4 regions of the Serratia sp. TSA_130.1 genome follow, and region 4 is predicted to be linked to each of the others. Evidence: predicted binding sites of a transcription regulator. Region 4 holds the regulator's gene; each other region holds the start of a gene.

Region 1 (7,764 bases), on a different contig from region 4:
AAGATCGACCGGGTGTTCGATTCGCTGGAAGATGCGCCGTCGATCGAAACGGTAGTGGTGCGCCATGAGGCCAACGCGGCCTTTATGGCGGCGGCGGTCGGCCGCCTGACCGGCAAGGCGGGGGTGGCGCTGGTCACCTCCGGGCCGGGCAGCTCCAACCTGATCACCGGGCTGGCAACCGCCACCTCGGAAGGGGATGCGGTGGTGGCCTTCGGCGGCGCGGTGAAGCGCGCCGACAGCCTGAAGCAGACGCACCAGAGCATGGATACCGTCAGCATGTTCCGGCCGGTGACCAAGTACTGCGCCGAAGTGCATGCCGGTTCGGCGATTTCCGAGGTGATCGCCAACGCCTTCCGCCGCGCCGAGTTCGGCCGGCCGGGGGCGTCGTTCGTCAGCCTGCCGATGGATATCGTCAATGAGCCGGTCACGGCGCCGGTGCTGGCGGGCTGCCGCTTGCCGCGCATGGGGGCCGCGGCGGCGGACGACATTCAGGCGGCGGTGAAACTGATCCGCCAGGCCAAATGCCCGGTGCTGCTGCTGGGCTTGCAGGCCAGCCGGCCGGAGAACAGCGAGGCGGTGCGCCATCTGCTGTACCGCACCCATATGCCGGTGGTCGGCACCTATCAGGCGGCGGGGGTGATTGACGTCAATCACTTTGCCCGCTTCGCCGGCCGCGTCGGCCTGTTCAACAACCAGCCGGCCGATCAGCTGTTGCAAAAGGCCGATCTGGTGGTCAGCGTCGGCTACGATCCGATCGAATACGATCCGTGCATGTGGAACAGCCACGGGCGGCTGAAGCTGGTGCATATCGACGTGCTGCCGGCGGACATCGATACCTGCTATCGGCCGGACGTCGAGCTGGTGGGCAACATCAGCGCCACGCTGAACATGATGACCGAAGCGTTCAATGAGGCGGTCTGCGTCCCGGCGGAGGTGGAACTGATCCTGACCGATCTCGGCCGCCAGCGCGCCGAATTGGCGGAACGCGCCGCGCGCCGCGGCGGCATGCCGATCCATCCGTTGCGCATCGTCAAGGAGCTGCAGGACATCGTCAGCGACGACGTGACGCTGTGCGTGGACATGGGCAGTTTCCACATCTGGATAGCCCGCTATCTTTACAGCTTCCGCGCTCGCCAGCTGTTGATCTCCAACGGCCAGCAAACCATGGGGGTAGCGCTGCCGTGGGCCATTGGCGCGGCGCTGGTGCGCCCCGGCGATAAGGTGGTGTCAATCTCCGGCGACGGCGGCTTCATGCAGTCGAGCATGGAGCTGGAGACCGCGGTGCGGCTGAAAAACAACATCGTGCACGTGATCTGGGTCGATAACGCTTACAACATGGTGGAAATGCAGGAAGTGAACAAATACCAGCGCAAATCCGGCGTGGAGTTCGGGCCGATCGACTTCAAGGCCTACGCGGAATCCTGCGGCGCGGTCGGTTTCGCCGTGCAGTCGGTGGAAGATCTGCGGCCGATGCTGCGCAAGGCGATGGAGATCCAGGGGCCGGTGGTGGTGGCCATTCCGGTCGACTACGCCGATAACTATAAGCTGATGGCGCAGATGAACTTCAGCCAGATGATTTAATTTCATCATCCTCGCGCCGTTTCACCGGGGCAGGCCGCTTGCGCGCCTGCCCGTTTTTATGCGCGGAATTTGTCCTTTACATCGCTAACTGCATGATTTATTGCTATCCGTTCGGCTGTTTTTTCACCACTGGGGATAGCGCAATGAAAAGAAAAGCAATAACGATCGGGCTGCTGGCGTTGGCGATTGCCGGCGGCGCGCGGGCCAATACGCTGGTCTACTGTTCCGAAGGCTCGCCGGAAGGCTTCAACCCGCAGCTGTTCACCTCCGGCACCACGGTAGACGCCAGTTCGGCGGCGATCTACAACCGGCTGGTGGATTTCAAACCCGGCACCGTCGAGCTGCAACCCAGCCTGGCGGAAAGCTGGGAGGTGAGCGAAGACGGCAAGCGCTATACCTTCCATCTGCGCAAGGGCGTGGCATTCCAGAGCAATAAATATTTCACGCCCACCCGCGATTTCAACGCCGATGACGTCATCTTCTCGTTTATGCGCCAGAAGGACGCCAACAACCCGTATCACAAGGTCTCCAACGGCGCCTACACCAACTTCGAGTCGATGGAGTTCGGCACGCTGATTGACCGGATCGTCAAGGTGGATGAGCACACCGTGCGCTTTGAGCTCTCCCGCGCCGAGGCGCCGTTCGTCGCCGATCTAGGCATGTATTTCGCCACCATTTTATCGGCGGAATATGCCGACGCGATGCTGAAGGCCGGCACGCCGCAGCGGGTGGACAACGATCCGATCGGCACCGGGCCGTTCCAGCTGGTGCAGTACCAGAAGGACGCGAAAATCCTCTACAAGGCGTTCGACCGCTACTGGGAAGGCAAGCCGAAGATCGATCGACTGGTGTTCTCGATCACGCCGGATGCGGCGGTGCGTTACGCCAAGCTGCAAAAGAACGAATGCCAGGTGATGCCGTTCCCCAATCCGGCGGATCTGGCGCGTATGCGGCAGGACGGCAACATTCAGGTAATGGAAAAATCCGGCTTGAATATCGGTTTCCTGGCGTTCAACACCCAGAAGAAACCGTTGGATAACGTTAAGGTGCGCCAGGCGTTGGCGCTGGCGGTCAACAAGCCGGCGATCATCGACGCGGTGTTCCATGGCGCCGGTCAGCCGGCCAAGAACCTGCTGCCGCCGGCTCAATGGGGCAGCAACGCGCAGCTTGAAGACTACCCGTATTCGCCGGAACGGGCGAAGCAGCTGTTGCAGGAGGCCGGGCTAGGGCAGGGCTTCGACATCGATCTGTGGGCGATGCCGGTGCAGCGGCCCTATAACCCCAACGCCAAGCGCATGGCGGAGATGATCCAGGCCGACTGGGCTAAAATCGGCGTGCGCGCCAAAATCGTCACCTTCGAGTGGGGCGAGTATTTACAGCGGATTAAAAACGGCGAACACCAGACCGCGCTGATGGGCTGGACCACCGCCAACGGCGATCCGGACAACTTCTTCGGCCCGCTGTTCACCTGCGCTTCGCTCGGCGGTTCGAACTCGGCGAAATGGTGCTATAAACCGTTCGACCAGCTGATCCTGCAGGCGCGCGAGGAGAACGATCACGCCAAACGGGTGGCGATGTATCAGCAGGCGCAGGTGATAATGCACGATCAGATGCCGGCGTTGATGATTGCGCACTCGACCATCTTCGAACCGGTGCGCAAGGAAGTGAAAGGCTATGAGATAGACCCGTTCGGCAAACACATTTTCAAGCAGGTGTCGCTGGAGAAGTAACGACAAGGCCGGGGTAACCCGGCCTTTTTCATGCCTGCGGCGCGTCGCAGTGGTAGCGGCCGCGCGGGATCACCAGCGGCGTGTGGGACAGCGGATCGTCGATGATCATGCACGGCATGCCGAACACCCGCTCCACCAGTTCGGCGGTAATGATCTCCGCCGGTTTCCCTTCCGCCACGATCTTGCCGTCGCGCATGGCGATGATGTGATCGGCATAGCGGCAGGCGTGGTTGAGATCGTGCAGCACCGCGATCAGGGTTTGACCGCGCTCGCGGTTGAGCTGGCGGAACAGATCCAGCAGCTCGATCTGGTGCGCGATGTCCAGATATGTCGTCGGTTCATCCAGCAGCAGCAGCGGCGTTTGCTGCGCCAACGCCATCGCTACCCAGACGCGCTGACGCTGCCCGCCGGACAGCTCGTCGACGCTGCGATCCGCCAGTTGGCTGACGTTGGTGGCCGCCATGGCGGCTTCCACCGCCTGTTTATCGGCCTGTGTCCACTGTTTCAGCAGGCTCTGGTGCGGATAGCGGCCGCGCGACACCAGGTCCGCCACGGTGATGCTGTCCGGTGCGATCGAGGTTTGCGGCAGCAGGCCAAGCTCGCGCGCCAGCGCCTTGGTGGCGAAACTGCTGATGTTCTTGCCGTCCAGCATCACCTCGCCGGCGCTGGGTTTCAGCAGGCGGCACAGGGCGCGCAACAGCGTCGATTTGCCGCAGGCGTTCGGCCCGACGATCACCGTAAAGGCGCCGTCGGGGATCGCCACGCTCAGATCGTCAGCGATGATTTTATTGTCGTAGCCTAGCTTCAGGTGCGAGGCGTGCAGGCGGTGGCTCATGGCATTATCACTCTTCATTATCTATCTGCGGGCCTCACGGATGAGCAGCCAAATCAGGTACAGGCCGCCGATGCAGACGGTCACGATCCCGACCGGCAGTTGGATCGGCGCGAAAAGATGTTGGGACACCACGTCGGCGCCGAGCAGCAGCGCCGCGCCCATCAGCGCCGAGGACGTCAGGGTGACCGAGGATTGCCCGGCCAAGCGGCGGGCGATTTGCGGCGCCGCCAGCGCGATAAAGGAAATCGGCCCGGCGGTGGCGGTGACGGCGGCGGTGAGGGTGACGCCGAACAGCATCAGCCACAGCCGGCTGCTTTCGGCATTGACGCCCAGCGCGCGCGCCGTGTCGTCGCCCATTTCCAGCAGCTGTAGCCGTTTGCCCATCAACAGCGCGGCGGCGGCCGCCAGCACGATAAACGCCGTGGCGGGCTGGGCTTTCTGCCAGGTCATGCCGTTGAGCGAACCGGCCTGCCACATGGCGGCGTCCATGGCGCGCTCGAGCGAGGCGGTGATGATCAGCCAGGTATTGGTGGAGACCAGCACCGCGCTGATGGCGATGCCGACGATGATCAGCCGGAAGCCGGCGATGCCTTGCCGCCAGGCCAGCAGGTAGATGGCCAGCGCGGCGAGAATGCCGCCGGCCAGCGCGCCGCCGGCGATGTAGTAATAGCCGCCGTTGAACAGGGTGATGGCGATCAGCGCGCCGGTGTAAGCCCCCATGTTAAAGCCAATCACGTCCGGGCTGCCGAGCGGGTTGCGGATAATCGACTGGAAGATGGCGCCGCTCATGCCGAGCGCGGCGCCTAACAGCAGCGCCATGGCGATGCGCGGCAAGCGCCATTGGGTGACCACGGTGACCAGGTTTTTCGGCGCCTCGCCGGTCAGCGCGGCAAAAACCTGCTCCAGCGAAAGTTGCAGCGTGCCGTAGCACAGGGCGGCGACGGCCATCGCCAGACACAGCGCCAACAGTGAAAGGTTGACCAGCAGCAGGCGCAGCGGCAGGCGCCCGTTGATGACGCCGTCAGGGCGGCCGATATGCAGCGTGTGCGGCAGACTCATCACAGACCCCCCAGCGTTTTCTTGCGGCGCACCAGCCAGATCAGCACCGGCGCGCCGATGAAGGCCGCCACGATGGAAACCCGCAGCTCACCGGCCGCCAGCAAGCGGCCGACCACGTCGGCGCACAGCAGTAAAATCGGCGCCAGCAGCATGGAGTAGGGCAGGATCCAGCGTTGGTCGGGGCCGACCCACCAGCGGGCGATATGCGGCACCATCAGGCCGATGAAACTGATCGGGCCGACGGTGGCGGTCGCCGCGCCGCACAGGAGCGTAATGGCGATCACTGCGATCGCCTGAGTCAGCACTACGCGCGCGCCGAGCGCGATAGCCAGATCTTCCCCCATGCCGATGGTATTCAGCGGCCGGGCGATGAGCAGCGTCAGCAGGCAGCCGAGCAAAATGGCGGGGGCGGTCACCGGCAGGGTGGCCAGCGTGCGGATATCCAGCGTGCCGGCCTGCCAGAAGCGCAGTTGGTCGAAGGTTTGTGGATCGATCAGCGACAGCCCGGTGGTGATGCCGAGCAACACCGCGCCGATCGCCACGCCGGCCAGCGTCAGCCGCACCGGGTTGATGCGCCCGCCCGCCAGCGTGCCGATCAGGTAGACCAGCAGGGTGGTGACGGCGGCGCCGACAAAGGCATAGGCCATATAGCTTTCGGTGGTGGCGGCGCCGAAAAACATGATGCCGATGACTACGGCGAAGCTGGCGCCGGCGTTGATGCCGAGCACGCCGGGATCGGCCAGCGGGTTGCGCGTCAGCGCCTGAATCAGCGCGCCGGCGGCGCCGAGCGCCATGCCGGCCAAAATGCCCGCCAGCGTACGGGGCACCCGGGCGTTGAGAATGATGGTGCTGTCGGAGCCGCTCGCGGCGCCCTGTAGGCTGAGCCAGACGGTATGGAAGGGGATGGCTTTGGAACCCAGCATCAGGCTGGCAATGATGCACAGCAACAACAACGCCAAGCCGATACCGAACCCGGCGATGCGTTTGAAGCCACTGGCGTAAGCTGCGTGCGGTGCGGACGAAAGCGTCCGCTCAGTCGGAGTGGGTACGTTCACACCGGTAACTCCTTTATGATTTTTATTCTCATTGTTATTTGCGTTCGTGAAGGGCGCCAATAGTAACACGAGTTTACGCCCGCATGCACCCGCCGGTTGGTGGCGAAGGCGCGTGGACGATGTTAATAACTATTGATATTTCAATTGATTGAATGTGAATGGTTGCCCCGTTTGCGAAAAGCGTCGGCAGGGGACTGGCCTGCCGACGGCGTGATTCAGGGCTTTTTGAACAACCGTTCGATTTGGTTCAGCATGTTGGTGGCGCTGTAGTAATCGAGGCGGAAGGTATCGTTGCCGACGGCGTAGACGTGCCGCTGTTCCACCGGTTCCAGATGCTTGAGGAACGGGTTGGCCAGCACCTCTTGCACTTTGCGCTCATTGGTGGCGAACAGGATCAGGGTTTTGCCGTTCAGGCCTTCGGCCATTTTTTCGCCGGAGATCTGGATGATGTCATGGCGTTTACCCATGCTGGCGTTGCCTTTGGCGCTTTCCGGCGGGGTAGCCAGCTGGAAACCGAGCTGGGTCAGCAGCTTGCCTTGGGCGGAGCCCGGCGTCCACAGCATGGCTTCGCGGCCGTTGTCGGCATACACCAGCGGCGTGGTCGGCTGCGGCGGCAGGGTAATCGCCTGCTTCACTTGTTCCACGCGCTGCTCGAAACGATCTTCCGCCTGTTTGGCGCCGGCTTCGTGACCGGTGATCTCACCGAGCTCGCTGGCCAGCTGTTGCCAGCTTTTGTCGCCGTAATCGAGCACCAGCGTCGGCGCAATGGCGGACAGCTGATCGTACAGTTTCAGCGCCGAATCACCGCCGGTCGCGGCGACGACGATCAAATCCGGCGCGGCGGCGGCAACGGCTTCGGCATTGGGTTCCACCTGATACAGCCGTTCGACGTGGCGCTGTTTGGCCACTTCGCTCCACTGGGTAAAGAAGCCTTGTTGATCGGCCACCAGGGGATTTGGGCTGGTGGCGGCGCTGGCGACCACCGGGGCGTCGATAGCCAGTAACGTGCCGGTGATGGTGACGCTGGTGGATACGATGCGCTGCGGCGGTTTTTCCAGCGTGAACTTCCCTTTAGCGCTATCGATGGTGCGCGGCCAACTGCTGTCGGCAGCGGGGGCGGACGGTTTCTGCCCGTCGCTCTTGTCGTCCGGGCCGCAACCGCTGAGCAGCAAGGCCGCGGCGGCAATAACTGAAATGAACAGCTGACGTAAGGATAGGGTCATGAGCGGGCTCTTTCTTTCCTTAAACTAAGGCGTATCAATCCGCGTGCGGATTGCTGGGGAGTGTTATGCCCGCTAATTTACCATTCAAGCCGTCAAAATGATAACCATTCGTATCTCAGCGCGTGGCGAATGAAGAAAGGGAGGCGAACGGCAGAAACGAAAAAAGCGCCAAAAGGCGCTTTTTTCTGAATGGGTGGGTCGTGCAGGATTGATTCGGCCTGTGGCCTCACCCTGCGGGCAACGCTGCGCGTTGTCGTATCGCTGCGCGATGCTCGAACCTC
Region 2 (7,764 bases), on a different contig from region 4:
GCGCAGCTGGGTGCCCAAGAATAATAACCAAGCCTTCAGGAGAGTCCCTATGTCCCAAACCCAGGAAAAGATCTGGAAAGCGATAGCGCCGCTGGCGGTGCTCGCGATCCTGTTATTGATACCGGTGCCCGACGGCATGCCGCCGCAGGCGTGGCACTATTTCGCCATCTTTGTGGCGATGATCGTCGGCATGATTCTGGAGCCGATCCCGGCCACCGCCATCAGCTTTATCGCGGTGACCGTCAGCGTGCTGAGCGCCAACTGGGTGCTGTTCGGCGCGCAGGAACTGGCGGAGCCGGGCTTCAAGGCCGGTAAAGAGGCGCTGAAATGGGGGCTGGCAGGCTTCTCCAGCACCACCGTCTGGCTGGTGTTCGGCGCCTTTATCTTCGCGCTGGGCTACGAGGCCACCGGGCTGGGGCGGCGCATCGCGCTGTTCCTGGTGAAATTCATGGGCAAGCGCACGCTGACGCTGGGCTATGCGGTGGTGATCATCGATATCCTGCTGGCGCCGTTCACGCCGTCCAACACCGCGCGCACCGGCGGCACGGTGTTCCCGGTGGTGAAAAACCTGCCGCCGCTGTTCGATTCCTTCCCTAACGATCCCTCTTCGCGCCGCATCGGCGGCTACCTGATGTGGATGATGGTGGTCGGCACCAGCATCAGCTCCTCGATGTTCGTCACCGGCGCCGCGCCGAACGTGCTGGGCATCGAGTTCGTCGGCAAGATAGCCGGGGTGCACATCAGCTGGATGCAGTGGTTCCTGGCGTTCCTGCCGGTCGGCCTGCTGCTGCTGATCATCGCGCCGTTGATCTCCTACTACCTCTACAAACCGGGCGTGACCCACAGCAGCGAAGTGGCCGCCTGGGCGAATACCGCGCTGGGGGAAATGGGTAAGCTGACGCGCAAGGAGTACACCCTGATCGGCCTGGTGCTGCTCAGCCTGTGCCTGTGGGTGTTCGGCGGCAAGGTGCTGGACGCCACCGCGGTGTGCCTGTTGGCGGTGTCGCTGATGCTGGCGCTGCACGTGGTGTCGTGGAAAGACATTACCAAATACTCCAGCGCCTGGAATACGCTGGTTAACCTGGCGACGCTGGTGGTGATGGCCAACGGCCTGACGCGCTCCGGCTTTATCGACTGGTTCGCCCAGACCATGAGCACCCACCTGGACGGCTTCTCGCCGAACATGACGGTAGTGGCGCTGGTGCTGGTGTTCTACTTCGCCCACTACCTGTTTGCCAGCCTGTCGGCGCACACCGCCACCATGCTGCCGGTGATCCTGGCGGTCGGCAAAGGGTTGCCGGGCGTGCCGATGGAGCAGCTGTCGATGCTGCTGGTGCTGTCGATCGGCATCATGGGCGTGCTGACGCCGTACGCCACCGGGCCAGGGGTGATCATCTACGGCTGCGGCTATGTGAAGTCGAAAGACTACTGGCGCCTGGGGGGCATTCTCGGCGTGGTGTACATCGCCGCGCTGCTGCTGATCGGCTGGCCAATCATGAGCCTGTGGTACTGAGTTGACGCACAGCGGCCGCCGCCCGGTGGCCGCTGGTACGATCTTTTCCCGTGAACCCTGTCACACACTTGTCACACTAACCCCGCCATCATACGCAGGCAAACGCTAACACCTTAAAAATAATCATTTTCCGGGAGCCTCTGCGGATGAGAAAAAAAACGTTATTGCTGTGCCTGCCTTTGTTATTCACCGGGAACGCGCTGGCGGACGCCGGTGGTTATCAACTGGAACAGGTGCTGGTGATGAGCCGCCATAACCTGCGCGCGCCGCTGGCCAACAACGGCAGCGTGCTGGCGCAGTCCACGCCGAAGGCCTGGCCGGCCTGGGAAACGCCGGGCGGCCAGCTGACCACCAAGGGCGGGGTGCTGGAAGTGTATATGGGGCACTATTTCAACGCCTGGCTGAAGCAGACCGGCCTGTTGCCGCAAGAGGGCTGCCCGACCGCCGGCAGCGTGTACGTCTACGCCAACAGCCTGCAGCGCACGGTGGCCACCGCGCAGTTCTTCAGCAATGGCGCGTTCCCCGGCTGCGACGTCAGCGTGCACCATCAGGACAAGATGGGCGAGATGGATCCGACCTTCAACCCGATCATCACCGACACCAGCGAAGCCTTCAACCAGCAGGCGCTGGCGGCGATGAACGCCGCGCTGGGATCGCTGAAGCTGGACGCCTCTTATCAGCAGTTGGCGAAGATCATCGACTACAAGGATTCCGCCGCCTGCAAGACCGACAAACACTGCGACCTGAACAAAGAAGCCAGCGTGATGAGCGCGGTGCCGGGCAAAGAGCCGGGCGTCTCCGGCCCGCTGCGGGTGGGCAACTCGCTGGTGGACGCCTTTATGCTGCAGTACTACGAAGGTTTCCCGATGAAAGAGGTGGCCTGGGGCAAAATCGCCACGCCGCACCAGTGGCAGCAGCTGGCGCAGTTGAAAGACGGCTATCAGGATTCGCTGTTCACCTCGCCGGTGGTGGCGCAGAACGTCGCCAAGCCGCTGCTGACCTACATCAACAACGCGCTGCTGGGCGAGCGCAAACCGGACGCGCCGAAGCTGACGGTGCTGGTGGGCCACGACTCCAATATCGCCTCGCTGCTGTCGGCCATGCAGTTCCAGCCGTATCAGCTGCCGCAGCAGTACGAGAAAACGCCGATCGGCGGCAAACTGGTATTCCAGCGTTGGCGCGACGCGCAGAACGACCGTGAATTGCTGAAGATCGAGTACGTCTATCAGTCCACCGAGCAGTTGCGCAAGGCGACGCCGCTGACGCTGCAAACCCCGCCGCAGCGCGTGACGCTGGCGCTGAAAGGCTGCCCGATCGATAAAGACGGCTTCTGCGCCTGGAGCGATTTCGAGAAGACCATGAAAGGCATCTTGTAATGCCCGGCCTCTCTCCCGAATGCGGGGGAGAGGCCTTTTCCCACTTCGTCCAACGCGCCGCCGCGCGGGACTTAACGCCATTTATTTTGCCCAGGGTCATTGTTGCAGGCCGTTTCGGGGGCTAACATCATCAGCCTGCCTGCTTATCATGGATACCGCCGTTGCCCACTTTTATCCGCAATATCGAATTTTTCACGCCGGACGGCTATCCGGGCCAGGTGGCGTGCTGCCAGTTTGCGCTGGCGGAGTATCGCGACGACAGTTTTCCCGAGGCGGGATTTGCGCTGCCGGACCATCTGGCGCGCGCGGTGCCGAAACGCCGTGCGGAGTATCTGGCCGGGCGTGTGCTGGCACGGCAGCTGCTGGCGCCGCTCGGTTTCGCCGACTTCACCCTGGCGCGCGGCGAAGATCGCGCGCCGCAGTGGCCGCCGGGCATCGCCGGGGCGCTGAGCCATAATTCGCATACCGCGTTGTGCGCCGTACACCGAGAGAGCGGGCTGGGCGGCGTTGGGCTGGATGTGGAGACGCTGCTGTCCGTGGCGCGAGCGGAGGAGCTGTGGAGCGCGATCGTTTCACCGGTGGAGCGCGAGACGTTGCTGGGCGAAACGCTGCCGTTCAACGAGCTGCTGACGCTGACGTTTTCCGCCAAAGAGAGCCTGTTCAAAGCGCTGTACCCGCAGGTGCGCCGATATTTCGATTTTCTTGATGCGCGGATGGTGGCGGTGGATGCGCAGCGGCAGACGTTCGAATTGGCGCTGCTCACCACGTTGACGCCGCATTGCTGCGCCGGACGGCGTTTCGCCGGGCGGTTTTGGCGTGAAGGTGACGATGTCACGACTTTTATTTTTTGCTAAAACACAATAATAACAGTGTGTTATTTCTTGTTGTGGCGTAACGCGAATTTGCCGCGGCGTGCGGAAAGATTCATTCATCGGAGATTGACCGACGGTGGGGATCCGGTGTAATTTACCCACCCTTTACAGCTAATGATAATTATTCGCATAAACATTATCATTGGTGAGGCGCAACAAAGGAGTGGTCTTGTGGCGACACTGACGACAGAAAACCAAACCTTCTCCGGGTTTGAGTACGCCGAACAATCGACCTTTTTGTACCGGTCAGAATTCCGTTCCCTCTCCGCCCACGGCGTGTTTGAGCGTATCGAGACGCCGGCGTTCGGCGGCGAGCAGGAAGGCAGCGCGCTGGCGCAGCATATTCGCCAGGCGCTGGCGCGCGCCAAAGCCGCCGGCCAGGCGGCTCCGGTGGTGGTGGGCGCCATTCCGTTCGACACGCGCCGGCCTTCCTGCCTGTATATACCTGAAGAAAGCCGATTCGTCGCCAACGACAGCTTTATCCGCGCCGCGCGCCCGATGCTGCAACAGCCGCATCGCCTGGTCGCCTGCACCAGTATTCCAGACGAACCGCGATTCAAACACGCGGTCGCGGAAGCGGTCAGCCGCTTTAAACAAGGCAAGCTGGACAAGGCGGTGCTGTCGCGCATCCTCGATATCGAGCTGGAGCAGCCGGTGGCCGGCCACCGGATCCTCAATAACCTGATGGTGCAGAACCCGACCGGTTACCACTTCTCCCTGCCGCTGGCCGATGGCAGCGTGTTGATCGGCGCCAGCCCTGAACTGCTGATCCGCAAGCAGGGCGGCGAGATCCACACCAATCCGCTGGCGGGCTCGGCGCGCCGGCAGGACGATCCGCAGCAGGATCGCCTCGGCAGCGAGCGCCTGATGCGCTCGACCAAAGACAAATACGAACACAAGCTGGTGATCGACGATATTCGTCGGCATCTGACGCCGCTGTGCGCCACCCTGAGCGTACCCAGCGGCCCGTCGCTGCTCAGCACCGGCACCATGTGGCACCTGTCCACCCGCATTCGCGGCGAGTTGCTGAATCCGGATCTCAACGTGATGCAGCTGGCCTGCCTGCTGCATCCGACGCCGGCGCTGTGCGGCTTCCCGACCGAAAGCGCCCGCCAGCTGATCGCCGCTCTGGAACCGCACGATCGCGGCTTGTTCAGCGGCATCGTCGGCTGGTGCGACGCCAACGGCGACGGCGAGTGGGCGATCGTCATCCGCAGCGGGCTGCTGCGCGGCAACCGGGTGCGGCTGTTCGCCGGCGCGGGCATCGTCGCCGCCTCGACGCCGCAGTCCGAGTGGATGGAAACCACCGCCAAACTGGGCACCATGCTCAACGCTTTCGGCCTGAACAGCGGCGCGCTGTAGGCCTCTTTGCGGCGCAGTCCGCGCCGCGTCATAGCCTTTCGCAGGAGACAACGATGAACAACAACATGACCCGGCGGTGCGCCCGGATGGCGGTGCGCGCATGAGCATTCAGATGGATTTCACCGGCAAACGCGTGTGGGTGACCGGCGCGGCGCGCGGCATCGGCGAGCAGATCGCCCGCCACTTTTTAACCCAGGGCGCCGAGGTGGTGGGGTTTGACCGAGAATTCGCCAATCCGGATCTGCCTTACCCCTGCGTGACGTTGGACATCAGCCGGCCGGAGCAGGTGGAGGCGGTGTGCCGCCAACAGCTGGCGGAGAACCCGCGACTGGACGTGTTGGTCAACGCCGCCGGCATTCTGCGCATGGGCAATACCGAAGATCTGAGCGTGGATGACTGGCACCAGTGCATCAACGTCAACGCCTCGGGGGCGTTTTACCTGTTCCGCGCCGTGCTGCCGCACTTCAAGGCGCAGCGCAGCGGGGCGATCGTCAGCATCGGCTCCAACGCCGCGCACGTGCCGCGCGCGCAGATGGCGGCCTACTGCGCCTCCAAGGCGGCGCTGACCAGCCTGAACCACTGCGTGGGGTTGGAGATGGCGCCGTTCGGCGTGCGGTGCAATCTGGTGTCGCCGGGCTCGACCGACACGCCGATGCAGCGCGGCATGTGGCAGACCGACGATGCGCAGCAACGCACCATCGCCGGCTTCCCCGAGATGTTCAAGTTGGGGATCCCGCTGGGCAAAATCGCCCGCCCGGATGAGATCGCCAACGCGGTGCTGTTCCTGGCCTCGGATTTGGCCAGCCACATCACCATGCAGGACATCGTGATCGACGGCGGCGCCACGCTGGCCGCCTGAGTCAGACCCGCTGGCGGCGCAGCAGGTGCCGCGCGCCCTCCGCCGCCAGCAGCAGCACCGCCAGCCAGATCGCCAGATAGGTTGGCCATTCGCTTTGGCTGATGCTCTCGCCGAGCAGCAGCGCGACGAGCACCAGCAGCACCGGTTCCACATAGCTCAGCAGGCCGAACAGGCTGAACGGCAGCATGCGGCTGGCGAGGATGTAACACACCAGCGCCACGGCGCTGATGACGCCGAGCAGCGGAATGCGCCAATACAGCTCGGCATTGATCTGCAGCGCCGCCGCGCCGCCGTCGCCGAAGGCGAACCAGGCCGCCGCCGGCAGCATCAGCGTCAGCTCGCACCACAGGCCGCCGAGATTGTCGGTGCCGAAACGCCGCCGCAAAATAAAGTAGAGCGGATACCCCAGCGCTACCACCAGCGTCGGCCACGATACGCCGCCCGCCTGATACAGTTCATTGCCCACCCCCGCCACGGCGCACGCCACCGCCAGTTTTTGCAGCAGCGACAGCCGATCGCGGTAGATCAAACGGCCCGCCAGCACCATGGTCAGCGGCAGCAGAAAATAGCCGAGCGACACGTCGAGCGCCTTGCCGTGCAGCGGCGCCCACAGGAACAGCCACAGCTGCACTCCCAGCAGCGCCGAGGTGAGCAGCAGGCCCAGCAGACGCGGCGGCCGTTGGCCTATCCCGACCAGCGTGTCGCTCACCTTGCGCCAATCGCCGGACAGCGCCATGAACAGCGTCAGGAACGGCAGCGTCAGCAGCGTGCGCCAGCCGTAGACCTGTTCGCCGTTCAGCGGGGTGAGGGTAGAGGTGAAGTAATACATCGCGCCGAACAAGATGGAGGCGACGACCGAAAGAGTGATGCCCTTAATCACACGCATTCCTGGTGAGTGATTGATTTTATGGCGGCTACTGTAGAGAAATTTGCCGCCAACGACAATGGCGCAGCCGGGCGCTGGACAATCGGCGGCGGCGGGTTACAATGGATACTGTGTATTCATACAGGCTTTGGCGATGACAATCGATCTTTTTGAAGACGCGCTGCCGCCGCCGTGGCGTGAAGAGATCGCCCCCGGCGCGGTGGTGATGCACGGCTTTGTGCGCGATCACGGGCCGGCACTGCTGGCGGCGGTGCAGGGCGTGGTGGCGCAGGTGCCGTGGCAGCATTTGACCACCCCCGGCGGGCACGTGATGTCGGTGGCGATGAGCTGGTGCGGCAACGGCTGGACCAGCGACAGCCGCGGCTACCGTTACTCGGAACGCGACGCGCGCAGCGGCAAACGCTGGCCGCCGATCCCGCCTATTCTGATGGCGTTGGCGGACGAAGCCGCGCAGCAGGCGGGCTTTGGCCCCTTCGTGCCGGATTCCTGTTTGATGAACCGTTACGATCCGGGCAGCAAGCTGTCGCTGCATCAGGATAAAGACGAGCACGACTTCGGCGCGCCGATCGTCTCGGTGTCGCTCGGGTTGCCGGCAGTGTTTCAGTTCGGCGGGCTGCAACGCAGCGACCGGGCGCGGCGCATCCCATTGGCGCACGGCGACGTGGTGGTGTGGGGCGGCCCGTCGCGGCTCTGTTTCCACGGCATCCTGCCGGTCAAGGAAGGCTACCACTCGCTGGTGGGGCCGCACCGCATCAACATCACGCTACGCAAGGCGCTTTAGCTGCGGCTCCTGCGCCAGGCAGGCGACGAGATAGTCGATAAACACCCGCAGTTTGGGCGGCAGATACTGGTTGGGCGCGTAAAGCAACCACAGGCCGCCGTGATAGCTGCTGAGG
Region 3 (7,764 bases), on a different contig from region 4:
AGCGTGCGCCGTTCGCTCACCGAAGCGAGACGATCGGTCTGCGGATCCAGCGCGCGTCCCCCCAAGCGCGGCACGCCGTCCGCCAGCATCTGCCGCCAGAACGGCAGCTCGGTTTCCCGGCGTTCGGCGTCGGCCCGTAAACGCGCGGACCACTCATAGAGCGAGGTTTCCTCCGGCGGCAGCGCGATCGGCTGCCCCTGCATGGCGCTGTCGGCCGCTTGCCGCAGTTCGTCGAGCAGGATGCGCCAGGAAACGCCGTCAACCACCAGGTGGTGGATCGCCAGCACCAGCCCGAGGCTCTGCCCGTCACGCTGCAACAAGATGGCCTGCATCATGCTGCCCTCGGCCGGATTGAGGCGCGCCAGCGCGGCATCAAACGCCTGTTCCGCCGCGGTTTCCAGATCGCCGGATACGGGATGACGCTGCATCAATTCACCGGCGGCGGCGGTTTCAACCACCAACTGGCCGTCGCGGATCCGCGCGCCCAGCGCCGGGTGTGCCGTACGCAGCTGTTCCAACGCATAACGCAGCTGTGCCGGTTGCAATTCGGCAGGCACGCGCAGGAAAACGCCGTGCGCGAAGAGACGATGCATGTCGCCCGTCTCGGCAAACCAGTGCAGGATCGGCAGCCCGTCGATCGGGCCTTGCTGCACGCTGCGCGCGGCCTGAGATCCAACGGCCAGCGGCTGCATCGCCTGCGCCATGCGCGCGGGGGTGTGCAGCGCGAAGATCTCACGCGGCCGCAGCAGATACCCGTTGCGCCGCAGGGCGGTGCCCAGCCCCATCGCCGAGATGCTGTCGCCGCCGAGCGCGAAGAAATCGTCGTCGGCACCGACGCGCTCCATCCCCAACAGCTGCGCCATGGCGCGGCAAATCAGCCTTTCCTGCTCGGTGGCCGGCTCGCGCAGGCTTTGCGCCAGCGTCTCCTGCGGTTTGGGCAGCGCCTGACGGTCAATCTTGCCGTTAACGTTAAGCGGCAGCTCCGGCATCACCACCAGGATCGCCGGCACCATGTAATCCGGCAGACGCTGCGCCAACTGCGCCAGCAGCTCGCTCTGCAGCGCGGGTGAGGCGCGCCGCGCGTCATCCTGCACCGAGCAGTAACCGATCAGGCGATAGGTAGCGCCGATCGGCTCGGCGATCACCACCGCCCGCCCCACGTCCGGCAAGGCAGCCAGCGCGCTCTCCACTTCACCCAGCTCGACGCGGAAGCCGCGCACCTTGATTTGGTGATCGGTACGGCCAATGAACACCAGCTGGCCGTCCGCGCTCCAACGCATCAGATCGCCGCTGCGGTACATCACCTCGCCGTCGGCGAACGGATTGGCGACAAAGCGCGCCGCCGTCAGATCCGGGCGGCGCAGGTAACCGCGCGCGATGCCCTTGCCTGAAATGTACAGTTCCCCCGCCGCGCCGATCGGCACCGGCTGCAGGCGACTGTCGAGCAGCCAGACTTCGGTATTGGCCAGGGGGCGCCCGATCACCGGCTGGTCTGCGGCCGTGACCGGCGCGCCGAGGGTATCGACGGTGTATTCGGACGGGCCGTAATAGTTATGGATCTCGACTTCCGGATGCTGCCGCATCAGGTTCCACAGCGTCGGTGTCGCCGCCTCGCCGCCGATCATCACAAACGCCGGCAGCGGAAACTGTCCCTTCAGCAGGCCGCAATCCACCAACTGCGAGAGGAACGACGGCGTGATATCCAGCAGATCGATCGGGGTCTGTTGGGTCTGTTCGAGCAACGCCCAGGGGTCGCGGCGCAGCTCTTCATCGAAGATAACCAGTTCGCTGCCCATCATCATGCAGAACAGCGGCTCCCAGGAGGAGTCGAAAGAGAACGAAGCGGTATGCCCGGCGCGCAGACGCCGCCCGCGGCGAGCCTGGAATTTTTCAATCGCCGGGCCGAACAGCGAGGCCTGATGCGACAAGAACAGGTTCAGCAGCCCGCGGTGCGTGGACATCACGCCTTTGGGTTTGCCGGTCGAACCGGAGGTGTAAATCATGTAGGCCAGATGCGCCTCGTTCAGCGGCGCGCGCCGCTCTTCGTCCGATATCTGCGCGGCCTCGGCGGCCGCGCAGCGCGCCCGGCATTGCGCCTCATCGAGGCACATGATCTGCGGCAGATCCGGCATGTTGGCCCGCGTGTCGCTGTGGGTCAGCAGCATCACCGGCCGCGCGTCGTCGCACATCAGCGCCAGACGTTCACGCGGATAATCCAGATCGAGCGGCATATAGGCCGCGCCGCTGGCCAACACGCCAAACAGCGCGACCAGCGTGTCCACCGAGCGCGGAATGCCGATGGCGACCACGTCTTCGGCGCCGATGCCGCTTTCGATCAGCACGCGCCCCAGTTGCATCACCCGTTCACTGAGTTGACGGTAGCTGAGGCGCACATCGCCGCAGGTCACCGCCAACGCCTCGGGCTGTCGCTCAACCTGACGCTGGAAAGCGTCCATGATCGACACCATGCCCGCCGGCGGCGTCAGCTCAGCGCCGCGCCCCCAGGCCGCGAGTTGGCGCAGCTCCCCTTCGCTGACCAGCGCCAGTTGACCGTTCGGCTGATGCGGCCGCCGCGCCAGTTGCTGCAGCCAATGGCCAATGCGCTCCGCATGGCCTTGCAAGGTGCGCGGCGCGTATTTGGCCGGGTTGGCCACCAACGACAGCGTCAGCACGCCGCTTCGAAAACCGATCTCAAACTCGAGGTCGTCGACCGGCCCCATCGCCAGCGTATGGGTAACGGCCGCTTGACCGTCGAAGGACAAGGCGCTGTGGTAAACCTTGACGTTGACCACCGGGCCGTACAGCTCCTGATGGCCGCCGACCAGGCCGAGATCGCGTTTGACCTGCTCCGCCTCATAGCGTTGATGGCGCCGCACCTGTTTGATTTCCGCCGCGGTGGCCTGGCAGACGTCCGCCAGCGACATCTCCGGCGTCACGTTCAGCAGCAGCGGCAGCACGTTAACCACCGGGCCGATCGCCGCCAGCGCCTGCGAGCCCATGCGGCGCATGAAAGGAAAACCGATGGAGAGCCGGGTTTCGCCGCTCATGCGCGCCAGATACATCGCCAGCGCCGCCGTGACGATATCGGCCGGTTGCAACGACTGCAGCGCTGCATCGCGCAGCGCTTCGTCAAACAGCGACTCCGGCAGCACCAGCGCCTGTTTGAGCGGCCGAGCGCCCGGTTCGACCTCGCGGTTTTCCGTCGCCAATGACAGCGGCGACGGCAGATCGCGCAGATGCTGCCGCCAGAATTCGGCCGCCCGCTGGCGTGCGGGCGACGTTTGCCATTGCTGAAACTCTTCCACCACCTTGCCGAACGGGGTAAACGGCGAGGCCGCCGGCGACAGCCCGTGGCGCAGCGCGCGGTAGATATCGGCGATCCGGCGGGTGATGGCCTCGAAGCTGAAGCCGTCCAGGGTCAGATGATGAAAGCGCTGGTACCAGAACCAGCGATCGGCGCTGATGCGGATCACCGCATGGCGATAGAGCGGGCGCTCGCCGTCCGCGGGCAGATCCTGCGCCAGATCGTCGTGCATCAGCGCCAGCGCCGCCTGTTCGGCGTCTGGCCGCGCGCTGAAGTCAAACCACTCCGGCGCCAGCACCCGCGCGGGATCCGCGTTCAGCGGTAAACGTTGCACCGGCTGGCCGTCCTGCGCCTCAAAGAAGCGCGCCTGAACCGTATCCGCCTCCGCCAGCCCCTGGCGAATCGCGCGCTCCAGCGCCGAACGATCGATATCGCCGTGCAGTTCGGTGTAGTGCGCCACGGCAAAGCTGTTGCGCCGCAGCGCGATTTGGTCGGCAATCCAGATCCCCGGTTGCGCCGCAACCAGCGGATAATCCCGATACTCGACCTGAGTATCCGGCAAAGAAAGCGTTTCTGACATGGTGTCTGTCCTTTTCCTCAAACGGAATGTAGCGATGTGGCTGTGCGGCGATTAACGCGGCGCATCCGCCGCTTTCAACGACGCCGGCCGCATGTCCTGCCAGTGCGCTTCGATATAGTCGATACATTCACCGCGCGACGCCGGCCCCATCAACACGCGCCATCCCGGCGGCGTATCGGCAAACTGCGGCCACAGCGAGTACTGCTGTTGCGCGTTGACCAACACGGAGAAACGGAGACTTTCGTCATCGAACGGGTTTTGTTGTTCCTGAGTCATTTGCCTTACCTGTCTGTCAAAATGTGGAATTACTTCATTGCGGAAAGCAGCCGGCGCACGCCGTCCACCAGACCGCCGCGCCAGCAGAGCGCGTCATGTCCGCCGGAATACACGCGGTAGTCGGCACGATGCCCGGCCGCCGTCAGCGCCTGGTGCATCTGGCGATTGACGAATTCGATGTCCGCCTCCCGATCGCCGGCTTGCTGAATCACGGTGAGCGTCGGCGCGGTCGCGCCGCGCTGCCGAACCTGGCGTATCAACCAGCCTTCCTCCAACTCATGGCGTTTTTCGAACTGGGTAACGAATTGCACCGTGGGCCACCAGAAGGAGCCGGACTGGCTCAGCACATGGCCGAAGCGCTCGGGCCAGTGCAGGCCGGCGTATAACGCCGCCAGTCCGCCGTAGCTCTGGCCGGCGACCACGGTGCGCGCCCCCTCTTCGCTGAACGGTTCGCGCCGCTGCGCCTGCGGCAGCAGTTCGTCGATCACCGCCTGCCAAAAGGCGGCGTTGCAAGGCAGCTCGTTTTCCCGGTGTTCGCCATCGATCGCATCGATCAGCAGCCAGCACGCGGGCGGCAGATGCCCTTTTGCGGTCTCGTTCTCAATCACCGGCAGCAATGCGTGCCTTTCGATCCAGTTCTGGCCGTCGAGCAGCAGCACCAGCGGGCGGTTCGCGTTGTCCGCCGCCTCGCCGCCGGCATACAGCCATACGCGCCGCCGGGTGCCCAGCCGTTCGCTGTGCCAGTGAAAAAGCTGTAGCCGCGCTTCATCCAACGGCCGATCGGCGGCCTGCCAGGCGCTTTGGTCGTCCGCGTCCGGCCCCTGAGCCAGGGAAACGGCGCGCGGGCGATAAGCCGGCCCCAGCGAGGTGCGATTCAGCGGATCGGCGATCGCCAACGGGAACAGCGATACCCACCAGGCGCGCTGCTGGCGATCGCGCAACGTTTCGTCGTCGCTGAAGACGGGAGGAAGATCCCGCGCTGTAATCGGGATCAGGCTGTAACTGCCGCGCCAGCGGCGATCGACAACGGCCGCACCGTACCAAACGTCGGTGCCGGGGAGCCTTTTCAGGCTGCTGGGGGTCGTGCTGTGATGGTCGGTAATGCCGTTGATATCGGCATAGACGCGACATATCGGCGAGAGCCGCTCGTCGCCGGCAGGATCGCGCCATAGCCAGGTCATTCTGACGTGCTGTTCATCGTGCGCTTCGACGACAGGCGTGCCATGAGCGGCAACCTTCTGCCACCACGCGGATTGCCCTGCCGCCTCTTCACGCAGCCACTGCGCCGCCAATCCCTCACGACCGTTTTCTGGCCTCTTTTCCGGCAAAAACTCCATAGCGCCCCTTACATAACGTGCGTGACTTTTACAAAACCTGACAATCGTATTGATACTCATTATCATTTTCAATACTATTTGTCGGATTTTTGCCGTCGTGCAAACGCGACGTCTCCGCGTTGACGAGGGAAACCGTATTCATCGGCATTGCGGGGTTTATCAGGGTGGCATTACACACAAAAGTAGGCATGCAGGAGAGATAATGAATATTAGAAACAAAGGGATAGAAAACGATAGTGCAGAGGCGATGTCCGCCAACCGGCTGTTGCTGGGGGCGACGCTGGCGCTACTGCCCTTCGCGCAAAACGCTTTTGCCGCGGCGGACGAGACGATGGTGGTGACCGCCGACGCGCAGAGCAGCGTGACCGCGCCCGTCAAAGGGATCGTCGCCAAAGAGAGCGCCGCCGGCACCAAAACCGCCGCCCCGCTGAGCAAAACCCCGCAGTCCATCTCGGTGGTGACGCGCGAGCAAATGAACGACCAGGAACCGGCGTCGGTCGCCGACGCCTTGAACTACACCAGCGGGGTGATCACCACCTATCGCGGCAATTCCAACCGCAATGACGAAGTGATCAGCCGCGGCTTCCGCTACGCGCCCAAGCTGCTCGACGGCCTGCACTTTGGCCTCTCGAGCCAAAACGGCGGCGCCGGGCAGATCGATCCCTGGTTGCTGGAGCGCGTGGAAATGGTGCACGGCCCGGCCGGCGTGCTTTACGGCCAGGTCAGCCCCGGCGGCGTGGTGGTGATGACCAGCAAACGCCCTACCGCCCAGAGCATTCACGAAGTTAAATTCAGCACCGGTAACCGTCATCTTGCGGAAACGGCGTTCGACTTCGGCGGCAAACTCAACGACGACAACACCCTGTTCTATCGCCTGAACGGTATCGCCAGAACCGAACATGAGTTTGTCAAAGACAGCAAGCAGCAACGGGTGGCCATCGCCCCGGCCTTCACCTGGCTGCCGAACGAAGACACCAGTTTTACGCTGCTGACCAGCTACCAGAACGATCCGAAAGCCGGATCGCGCAACTTCCTGCCGCGCGCCGGCACGCTGTTCCCGACCAGCGCGGGCTATGTGCCCTATGACTTCAACATCAGCGAACCCAGCTTCAACAAGTCGCGGCGCGAGCAGGCGTCGATCGGCTACAGCCTCGAGCACAACTTCAGCGATGCGCTGTCGTTTACCCAGAACCTGCGTTTCACCCACCGTGATGAGGACTATAAATATCTGGTTTATAACGTAAACTCGAAGGTCAACGACCACACCGTCACCCGCATGGCGCAACATGAAACGCAGATGACCAACGAGTTTGGCGTGGATAACCAGCTGAAGGGCCTGTTCGACACCGGCGAGGTGAAGCACACGGTGCTGGGCGGATTGGATTACCGCTACAGCCATATCGATTCGAAGATGTATCGCGATCGCGGCAACGATTACCCGATCGACTGGGCCAACCCGGTTCGTCCCAGCATCGATGGCAGCACGCTGGCGCTGGCTTCCAGCGATTTGAAGACGCTGAATCAGGTCGGGGTGTATCTGCAGGACCAGCTGGCGTGGAATAACTGGAACCTGCTGCTGTCCGGCCGTCAGGACTGGTCGCAGGTCAACACCCGCGATCGCACCAGCGGCGGCAAAGAGCAGACCTACAACGATGCCCAGTTCACCGGCCGTGCGGGCCTGCTCTACGCCTTCGACAACGGCATTTCGCCGTACGTCAGCTACAGCACCTCGTTCGATCCTAACCTGTACCCGAGCGCGCCGGGCGCCGACCCGCTCAAGCCGACCACCGGCAAACAAACCGAGGTGGGCGTGAAGTACCAGATCCCGGGCGGCAACACCCTGCTGACCCTTTCCTGGTTCGACATCACCCAACGCAATGTGGCGTCTTACAACCGTCTCACCTCCGCCTACGAGCAGATCGGTGAGGTGAAATCCAAAGGGATTGAGGCGGAAGTGCACGCTCAGCCGACGCCGGAGATCAAGCTGATCGCCGCCTACACCTACACCGACGTGGTGACCAAAGACTCCAACTCGGCGGACGAAATCGGCCACAGCCCGGCGGGCATTCCGCGCCACGCGGCGTCCGCCTGGGGCAGCTACAGCTTCCTGAGCGGTGCGCTCAATGGCCTGACCGTCGGCAGCGGCGTGCGTTACATCGGCGATGCGCCGGCCGACGCCACCGGCCAGTACGACGTGCCGCACTACACGCTGTACGACGCCATGGTGAAATATGATCTCGGCCAGGCCTCGCCGGCGCTGCGCGGTG
Region 4 (7,764 bases):
CTGTTTTTTCTACTTAGAACCTGAAGCCAGATCCTGCATTCAAGCCATGGGATTATAAGGTTAAAAGCGCTGGGGCGAACACAACAATGTGCCTCCGGACGGCAAATGCAGACTAATACCTATAGCCGGCACTGCCAAGCCCGCGCCGCGAAAATTCCGCATGATTCATCGTGCGATTCAATCATGATACCCTAATCTGAATCTCTCTCAGTATGAACTTCGCCATGAAATTACATTATCAACTGCTGGCCGCCGAGTCAGACGCGCTGCCGGTGCTGCTGATCCACGGGCTGTTCGGCAATCTGGACAACCTGGGCGTGCTGGCGCGCGATCTGCATCAGCGTCACAGCGTAATTAAGGTCGATCTGCGCAACCACGGCCTCTCCCCGCGCGCCGACGAGATGAACTACCCCGCGATGGCGCAGGATCTGCTGGAGCTGCTCGACGAACTGCGGCTTGAGAAAGCGATCGTCATCGGCCATTCGATGGGCGGCAAAGCGGCGATGGCGCTGACCGCCATCGCGCCCGAGCGCGTCGCCAAGCTGATCGTCATCGACGTCGCGCCGGTGAATTACCAGACCCGACGTCACGACGAGATTTTCGCCGCCCTGAAGGCCGTCAGCGCCGCCGGCATCACCCAGCGCCAGGCCGCCGCCCAGCTGATGCGCGATTACCTGCAGGAAGAAGGCGTGATCCAGTTCCTGCTGAAGTCCTTCCATAACGGCGAATGGCGCTTCAACCTGCCGGTGCTGATTGAGCGCTATGATGACATCACCGGCTGGCAGGACGTGCCGGCCTGGCCGCACCCGACCCTGTTCATTCGCGGCGGCCTGTCGCCGTACGTGCAGGACAGCTACCGTGCGGACATCGCCCGCCAGTTCCCGCAGGCCCGCGCGCACGTTGTTGCCGGCACCGGCCATTGGGTGCATGCCGAAAAACCGGAGGCGGTGCTGCGTGCCATCCACCGTTTCCTCGACGAAGCCTGAAAAATACGCTCACCTGGCGAAAAAACGCGCTAAAGATAACGGCTTAGCGCGTTTAGCCCGCAGTTAGGCATTGTCGCCGCTCCATCTGCTGGGGTAATATGGCGCGCTATAATTTTGCCGCCGCGCCAGCGCGTTCGCGAACGCCGGGTCGGGGGTGAATTTGGGTTAGGGTTTATTGGCCCGAAGTGTGTTAACCGATGCCTCCGGAAGCGTGCGAGCGCTTTTTGATGCAAACTCCCTTGCAGTACCGCTACCTATGGCAAAAGAACAAACGGATCGCACGACGCTGGATCTGTTCGCAGATGAACGCCGTCCGGGGCGCCCGAAAACCAACCCGCTTTCCCGCGATGAACAGCTTAGAATCAATAAGCGCAATCAGTTACGGCGCGATAAAGTGCGTGGATTGCGGCGCGTAGAGCTGAAAATCAACGCGGATGCGGTGGACGCCCTGAACAAACTGGCGGAACAGCGCAACATCAGCCGCAGCGAACTCATCGAGCAGATGCTGTTGGCGCAACTGGCGGAAGAACAGCCGGAACATTGATCTCTTCGGCCGCACGCGCGGCGCGGCGTTAAGGACAACGCCGGATCGACACGCTTTTCTTCATCTCCGGCATCGCATAAATGCGATAAAACCCCGGCGCCACTTTCTGGCATGATACGCATTTACCGGTAAGAGACTGCGCCTGTCGGCGCCCGCCCCCCGCGGCGAACGGCTCTTGCCATGGCATCATTTTAATCGGCGTCAGCGGCGGCAGTGCTGGCATCGAGTAATGCAATTACTTGAATTTAAAGGTTATACGCGATATGGCTACTGTAGGCATTTTCTTTGGCAGCGACACTGGCAATACCGAAAACATTGCCAAAATGATCCAGAAAATTCTCCAGAAACAGTTTGGCGACGACGTCTCTGAAGTGCATGACATCGCTAAAAGCAGCAAAGAAGACCTGGAAGGGTTCGATATCCTGCTGCTGGGCATCCCGACCTGGTACTACGGTGAAGCGCAGTGTGACTGGGACGATTTCTTCCCGACGCTGGAAGACGTCGATTTCAACGGCAAACTGGTGGCGCTGTTCGGCTGCGGCGACCAGGAAGACTACGCGGAATATTTCTGTGACGCGATGGGTACCATCCGCGACATCATCGAACCGCGCGGCGCGGCCATCGTGGGCCACTGGCCGACCAAAGGCTACCACTTCGAAGCCTCCAAAGGCCTGGCGGACGACAACCACTTCATCGGTCTGGCGATCGACGAAGACCGTCAGCCGGAGCTGACCAACGAGCGTGTCGACGCCTGGGTCAAACAGATCGTCGAAGAGCTGAGCCTGGCCGATATCGTCGGCTAAACGCCGGGACTGGCGAAAGGTTGAACAAAGGCCCTGTAAAGTGCATAGTGTGCCGACAGGGCCGTCATCGGCAACAGGGATTGCTGCGATAGAAGCTACAGATTTGTAACTTCCCACCCCGTCACGGTAGACTGAGATATCGGTTTATCCCATCCATCAAGGCGTTGCATGCAAAACATGCAATAGTGCAATTATATCTTTGTTAACAACCGGCGGTTTCCATTTAGTACAACCGGTTCTATAATGAGACGCATTAACTCTTTGTGCCGACCGATGCCACAGGCGAGTACGCCTCAACTTGATTAGCATAGTAACAGGACTGAATTCGCATGACCGACAACAACATCGCATTGAAGAAGGCCGGCTTAAAAGTCACGCTTCCGCGACTCAAAATCCTGGAAGTACTGCAAAATCCGGAATGCCATCACGTCAGTGCGGAAGATTTGTACAAAAAACTGATTGATATGGGCGAAGAGATCGGGCTGGCGACGGTTTATCGCGTACTGAACCAGTTTGACGATGCGGGCATTGTGACACGTCACAATTTCGAAGGCGGCAAGTCCGTGTTCGAGCTGACCCAACAGCATCACCACGATCACCTGATTTGCCTGGATTGCGGCAAAGTGATCGAATTCAGCGACGAATCCATCGAAGTGCGCCAGCGTGACATCGCCAAGCAGCACGGCATCAAGCTCACCAACCACAGTCTGTACCTGTACGGCCACTGTGAAACCGGTGACTGTCGCGAAGACGAAACGCTGCACGACAAGAAATAAGCCCTGACCGGCTATGAAAAACCGCCTCATTTTGAGGCGGTTTTTTTATGCCCGCCGTACAGCGGGAAAAAAATCCCCGGACCAGCCGGGGAAAATCATGTCATGAAATACCACAATTGCAGCGGCACAGCGACTCCACGTACTACTCTCACTACAACGTCCGCCTTGCGCCGACACGCGCGGGCGAACGCATTCCCCCTTCGTTATGATGCGGCCCGCCGCCAAAACTGCGGGCCGCACCGCCCTTCTTAGACCTTCTCGGCGCGGCTGTAGCGTTTGCCGTCCGGGCTGACCGAGCGCACCTGTACTTCGCCGGAGACCGTAGGTTTAGCCTTGGCATCATAGCGCTGCCACTGCTTACCGCCGTCGGTGGAGTACTCGATGCCCAACCCCGGCAGCGCGATATTCGCCTCCAGCTTGCCGCCCGCCACGCGAGCGCCCGGCACCGGCAGACGATAAGCCACGCCGCCTTTGTCCAGCTTGGCCAGTTCACGCTGGCCCAGAATATTGGCGAAGCGTAGCCAATCTTTCTCCAGCGTCTTGGTATCGACAAAGTGGGTTTCCCCGCCTTTGTATTCGCGGCCGGCGCGATAGTCCTGCTCCCAACCGGCGCGATGCCAGGCGCGCTCCGCCACCGACAGCGCGCGTGGGAAGATCATGTATTCCATCTGCGGATCGGTGCGCTGGGTTTCGCTCCACAGCTGAGCGGAAAGTCCATATGCCCCCGGCCACGGCTTGTCGCTCTTGGCGTTGAAGTGGTTGCCGTCTCGGTCAACCGAGGTTTCCGCGTTCTGTGGCATGTTGTCCGGCGCGAAGCTGAACACCTTGCGCTCGTCGCTGAAGCGGGTGCCCCAGTAGTAACCGCGCTCGTCCGGGTTCACCTCGTAAGGGAAGTCCATATAGACGTAGTCCGGGTTGGAGACCACCACTTCATACCCTTTGTTGGCCCAGTCGTTGACGCTGTCGAAACCGCCCCAGTACAGGGTGTCCCAGAAGTTGACCCCCACGCGCGAGGTGGCGAACGCCTTCGAACTCTCGGCGTCTTTCAGGCCGTCTTGCCAGGCCTGCATTCTGTCGATGCCGTGCGCCTTCACCAGCTTGCTGACCTCTTGGCCGAAGTAGCTCGGCAGGTGCTCCATGTCGGCCACTTTGCCCTCTTTGATCATCACCTGGCACACCTGAGACTTGGCCCACGGCTTGTCTTCATTGCTCTGGTCAATGATGCCTTTACCCGGTTCCGGTTTCGCCTTGTCGGTGTAGCCGGCGCCCAGGCGGATGTTTTTCGCTTCGTCGCCGCCAAAGTGCCAGGTCTTAATCGGCTGGCCGGCTTCTTTATGCATCTGGGCAATCTCGCCAATCACCTTGTCGACAAAGCGCTGGGAGGAATCCAGGCACGGGTTCAGGTAACTCTGACGGTTAAAGAACTGCACCGAGGTGGTATTGGAGGTATCGGTCGGATCCACCAGGCGGAACTCGTTGGCCTCCTGCTCTTTGCCGGCGGCATGCAGTTTCTTGTAGCGCGCTTCCATCGAGACCACCGCCGCGCGGGCGTGCGCCGGCATGTCGATCTCCGGGATCACCTCAATCTGGCGCGCCTGGGCGTATTTGATGATGTCGATGTAGTCCTGACGAGTGAAGAAACCGCCGTAGACATCCGGCCCCTGGCCGTACTGCGGCAGCAGGCAGGTGGTTTCGCTCAGATCGTGGCAGCGCTGGCCGCCGACTTCCGTCAACTCAGGCAAGCCGGGAATTTCGATACGCCAACCTTCGTCATCGCTCAGGTGGAAGTGGAATTTGTTGAGCTTGTAAGCCGCCATCTGATCCAGCAGGCGCAGCACCGCATCCTTCTTATGGAAGTTGCGCGCCACGTCGAGGAAAATGCCGCGATACTGGAAGCGCGGCGCATCGCTGGCGTCGAGCGTGGCGATCTTGCCGCTGCCGTCGGTCGGCACTAACGACAGGATAGACTGCAACCCGTAGAACACCCCGGCCTGATCGAAGCCGATCACCCGCGCCTCTTTCTTGCCGATCTTCAGCTCATAAGCGCCCGGCACCGCCATCGCGCCTTTAAACTTGCCCGGCTGGATGTCGGTCTTGATCGGGTAACCGTTGGCCTGAACCGGCACGCCCAGCAGCGCGAAACGCTGGTTGACGACATCCGCCGCCGGCTTGACCAACGTGCTCAGATCCGGCGATACCCCTTTGCGCAGATCGGCGTCCTGCGCGTGCACTTTCACCTGCATCGGCGTCGGCACGATCTGGCCGCGCAGCGCGCCGGCGGGCAGCGTCTGCAGATCGGCGTTGCTGACAAAACGCGAAGCCGGCGTCATCAGAATATTTTTGTCGTCCTTGGTGCGCTTCCACTGATCGCCGGTAAACGGCGCCACAAACTGATCCAGATTTTCGGTGTCGGTATTCGCCAGCATTTTCGGCTTGGCGTCGCCGGACGTGGCATACCAGCGGGGCAGGAAGTCGTTTCTGAACAGCTGCCAGTATTCGGCGACCACCGGGATTTCCACCGCCTTACCGGCCGGGAAACCGCTGAATTTGGCGGTCGGCTCCAGCTTGTACAGATCGCCGGTGAGGTGAGCGATCTTGAACTGATCGTTGTCTACCCGCAGAGTCTGGCGCGGGCTGTGGAAATAAATGATCCAGTCTTTGCCGTCGATCGCCTGCCCGTCGTTGCTCAGGGTGAACAACACCCGGTTGCATGAGGCCCAGTCTGCGCCCAGCGCCGCGCAATCCACGCCGTTTTCCCCGGCGCGGTTATCCAGCATTTTCACGTTCAGCTTCAGTTGGCTCAGCTGATCCACCAGCTGTTGATCGGCCATGGCGCTCCCCATGCCGCCCAGGAATCCCATCGTTGCCGTCAAGGCGGCCAGTGCGCTCAGTTTGAATGCGTTCATCTTCTCGTCCTTCTTAATTATTGTTATCGCGAATTTCTTGCCACAGCTTGCCGCACTTGGCGTCGTAAGCCTGACCGTTACCGCTGTGAACCGCCATAATGCAGTTCTGATAATCCATCACCCGTACCGTTTCCTGCGCGGCGAACTGCTGGTGCTGTTTCTCTTGTTTCAGCACGTTCAGCACCGCCTTGCACGGCTGCAGACGCTCCGGCGAGCCTTCCGCGGTATTGATGCAGGCGCTGTAAGCCTGTTTCAACCTGGCGTCTTCCGGCGGCGCAGCGGGTTGCGCACAGGCGCTCAGGGCCGCAGCGGCCGCCAACATCAGCATGATTTTTTTCATCGTTGAATTCCCTTAACTGCCCCGGCGGCAAGGCCGGGGAACGCATCAGAAGATGGTGAATGGCGCGATGACCATGAACTTGACGTCTTTCTCGTCCTGGAAGATGTTGCCGTAACCGCCGCCCCAGCTCGGAATGTTGGTGTGGTTGTCATACTGGGTGTAATGCAGCTTGAGCAGCGTGCCCTTGGCTCGCCCTTCCTGGATGGTGTACATCGCGTCCAGACTCCAGGCGCTCTCTTTCAGGCGCTGGCTCTGATCGTAGATCGGGTTGGTGCTCGGCTTGGCGTCCCAGGCGTAAACGTAAGAGCCGCCGACCGCCATGCCCGGCAGGTTCCAGTTGCTGAGGTCATACATCACGCCGGCATACACCGCTTTTTCGCCGTTGGCGTTAAAGTCGGAGCGGTTATCCCACCACACGTCCAGGCGACCGTTTGACGAGGCGTAGGTCGGGGTCATACGTTGCAGGAAGAAGCCCTGATTGCCTTCCGCCTTGACCATGGTGCCTTCCAGACGCCAGTTGAACTGGCCGGTGGTGTAACCGAAGGTCAACGCCTGCAGCCAGGCCAGGCCGTCATAGATGCTGTTCGGATCGTTCTTGTTGCTGATGCGGTCTTCCGCGCCATAGAACTGGTAACTGGTGGTCAGCGGGTTGCCCAGCAGATCGAATTTGTAAGACGCCTTGGTGAAGTACTGATTCACGTACCCCTGGGCCTGGCCGTAAGCGGCTTCCAGCACCAGATCGTTTTTGAAATCGTACTTGGCGCCCAGCGAGTGCAGGTAGGAGACACGGGTTTTCTTGTCGTTCTGACGGAAGTCGTCCATCTCGATATGCCACGGCGCTTTGTATTTGTCGGCCCACATGTAGGAGAAGCTCAACGCGCCGGCATCGCCGTAGTCGAACTTGGCGCCGGCTTCAGCCCCCTGATAAGTGCCCGGCATAAAGCTCCAGTGCGGCGCCAGCAGGGTTTGGCCGCTCGGCTGAATATAGCCGGCGCGCGCCCAGACCGGGCCGTATTTGAATTTGGCGGCGGCTTTGTACAGGCTGATACCGCCTTTATCACCGGAGTAGTCTTCGTCGTAGGTACGGTTCTTCGAGGAGAACGCGATTTCGTTCGGGTGACCGCTGGCGCTGGATTCAGCCAGTTCGATGGCGGTAAAAGTGCCGACATCCAGACCGAACATGTCCCAGGCGTAGCCCGACGCGAAATCCAGGCTCAGGTTGGCGGTAGAGTGGGACAGGTTGGTGGTGTATTGATTGTAATCCTTGCTGTCCGGATTGAGATCTTTACGGTCACGCTCACGTTGCCAGTAATAAATGCCGCCGGTCAGCGTGGAATCCTCGATAAACCCTGCGGCTTTCGCCTCAGGCGCCATGGCAAACCCTGTTCCCAACAGCGCGCCCGCGACTG

Evidence for each region. The regulator Fur, encoded in region 4, represses iron uptake genes when iron is present. The targets are predictions, from matches to a motif close to ATAATAATGAGAACNACTATCAA.
Region 1: fepD (Fe(3+)-siderophore ABC transporter permease) is a predicted target of Fur. The motif match lies at 6,276-6,298, and genes of this name have one in related genera.
Region 2: ACUTQY_RS03585 (isochorismate synthase) is a predicted target of Fur. The motif match lies at 3,876-3,898, and genes of this name have one in related genera.
Region 3: fes (enterochelin esterase) is a predicted target of Fur. The motif match lies at 5,547-5,569, and genes of this name have one in related genera.

Annotation. Positions count from the first base shown of each region.
Region 1 covers NZ_JBQZFS010000001.1:1,121,382-1,129,145, reverse strand. Annotated here, with positions in the region: gene alsS (acetolactate synthase AlsS) at 1-1,581, shown strand, start outside; gene ACUTQY_RS05280 (ABC transporter substrate-binding protein) at 1,725-3,311, shown strand; gene ACUTQY_RS05275 (ABC transporter ATP-binding protein) at 3,340-4,146, opposite strand; gene fepG (iron-enterobactin ABC transporter permease) at 4,168-5,205, opposite strand; gene fepD (Fe(3+)-siderophore ABC transporter permease) at 5,205-6,260, opposite strand; gene fepB (Fe2+-enterobactin ABC transporter substrate-binding protein) at 6,476-7,483, opposite strand; RNA gene ACUTQY_RS05255 (RtT sRNA) at 7,675-7,764, opposite strand, start outside.
Region 2 covers NZ_JBQZFS010000001.1:769,128-776,891, reverse strand. Annotated here, with positions in the region: gene citG (triphosphoribosyl-dephospho-CoA synthase CitG) at 1-24, shown strand, start outside; gene ACUTQY_RS03600 (anion permease) at 50-1,513, shown strand; gene agp (bifunctional glucose-1-phosphatase/inositol phosphatase) at 1,660-2,889, shown strand; gene ACUTQY_RS03590 (4'-phosphopantetheinyl transferase family protein) at 3,051-3,743, shown strand; gene ACUTQY_RS03585 (isochorismate synthase) at 3,933-5,123, shown strand; gene dhbA (2,3-dihydro-2,3-dihydroxybenzoate dehydrogenase) at 5,224-5,982, shown strand; gene rarD (EamA family transporter RarD) at 5,984-6,862, opposite strand; gene alkB (DNA oxidative demethylase AlkB) at 7,002-7,649, shown strand; gene ACUTQY_RS03565 (LysR family transcriptional regulator) at 7,632-7,764, opposite strand, start outside.
Region 3 covers NZ_JBQZFS010000004.1:450-8,213, reverse strand. Annotated here, with positions in the region: gene ACUTQY_RS15675 (amino acid adenylation domain-containing protein) at 1-3,884, opposite strand, end outside; gene ACUTQY_RS15670 (MbtH family protein) at 3,936-4,160, opposite strand; gene fes (enterochelin esterase) at 4,190-5,497, opposite strand; gene ACUTQY_RS15660 (TonB-dependent siderophore receptor) at 5,700-7,764, shown strand, end outside.
Region 4 covers NZ_JBQZFS010000002.1:860,457-868,220, forward strand. Annotated here, with positions in the region: gene ybfF (esterase) at 213-986, shown strand; gene ybfE (LexA regulated protein) at 1,243-1,530, shown strand; gene fldA (flavodoxin FldA) at 1,794-2,333, shown strand; gene fur (ferric iron uptake transcriptional regulator) at 2,663-3,109, shown strand; gene ACUTQY_RS10900 (beta-N-acetylhexosaminidase) at 3,358-6,015, opposite strand; gene chiQ (ChiQ/YbfN family lipoprotein) at 6,029-6,355, opposite strand; gene chiP (chitoporin ChiP) at 6,401-7,764, opposite strand, start outside.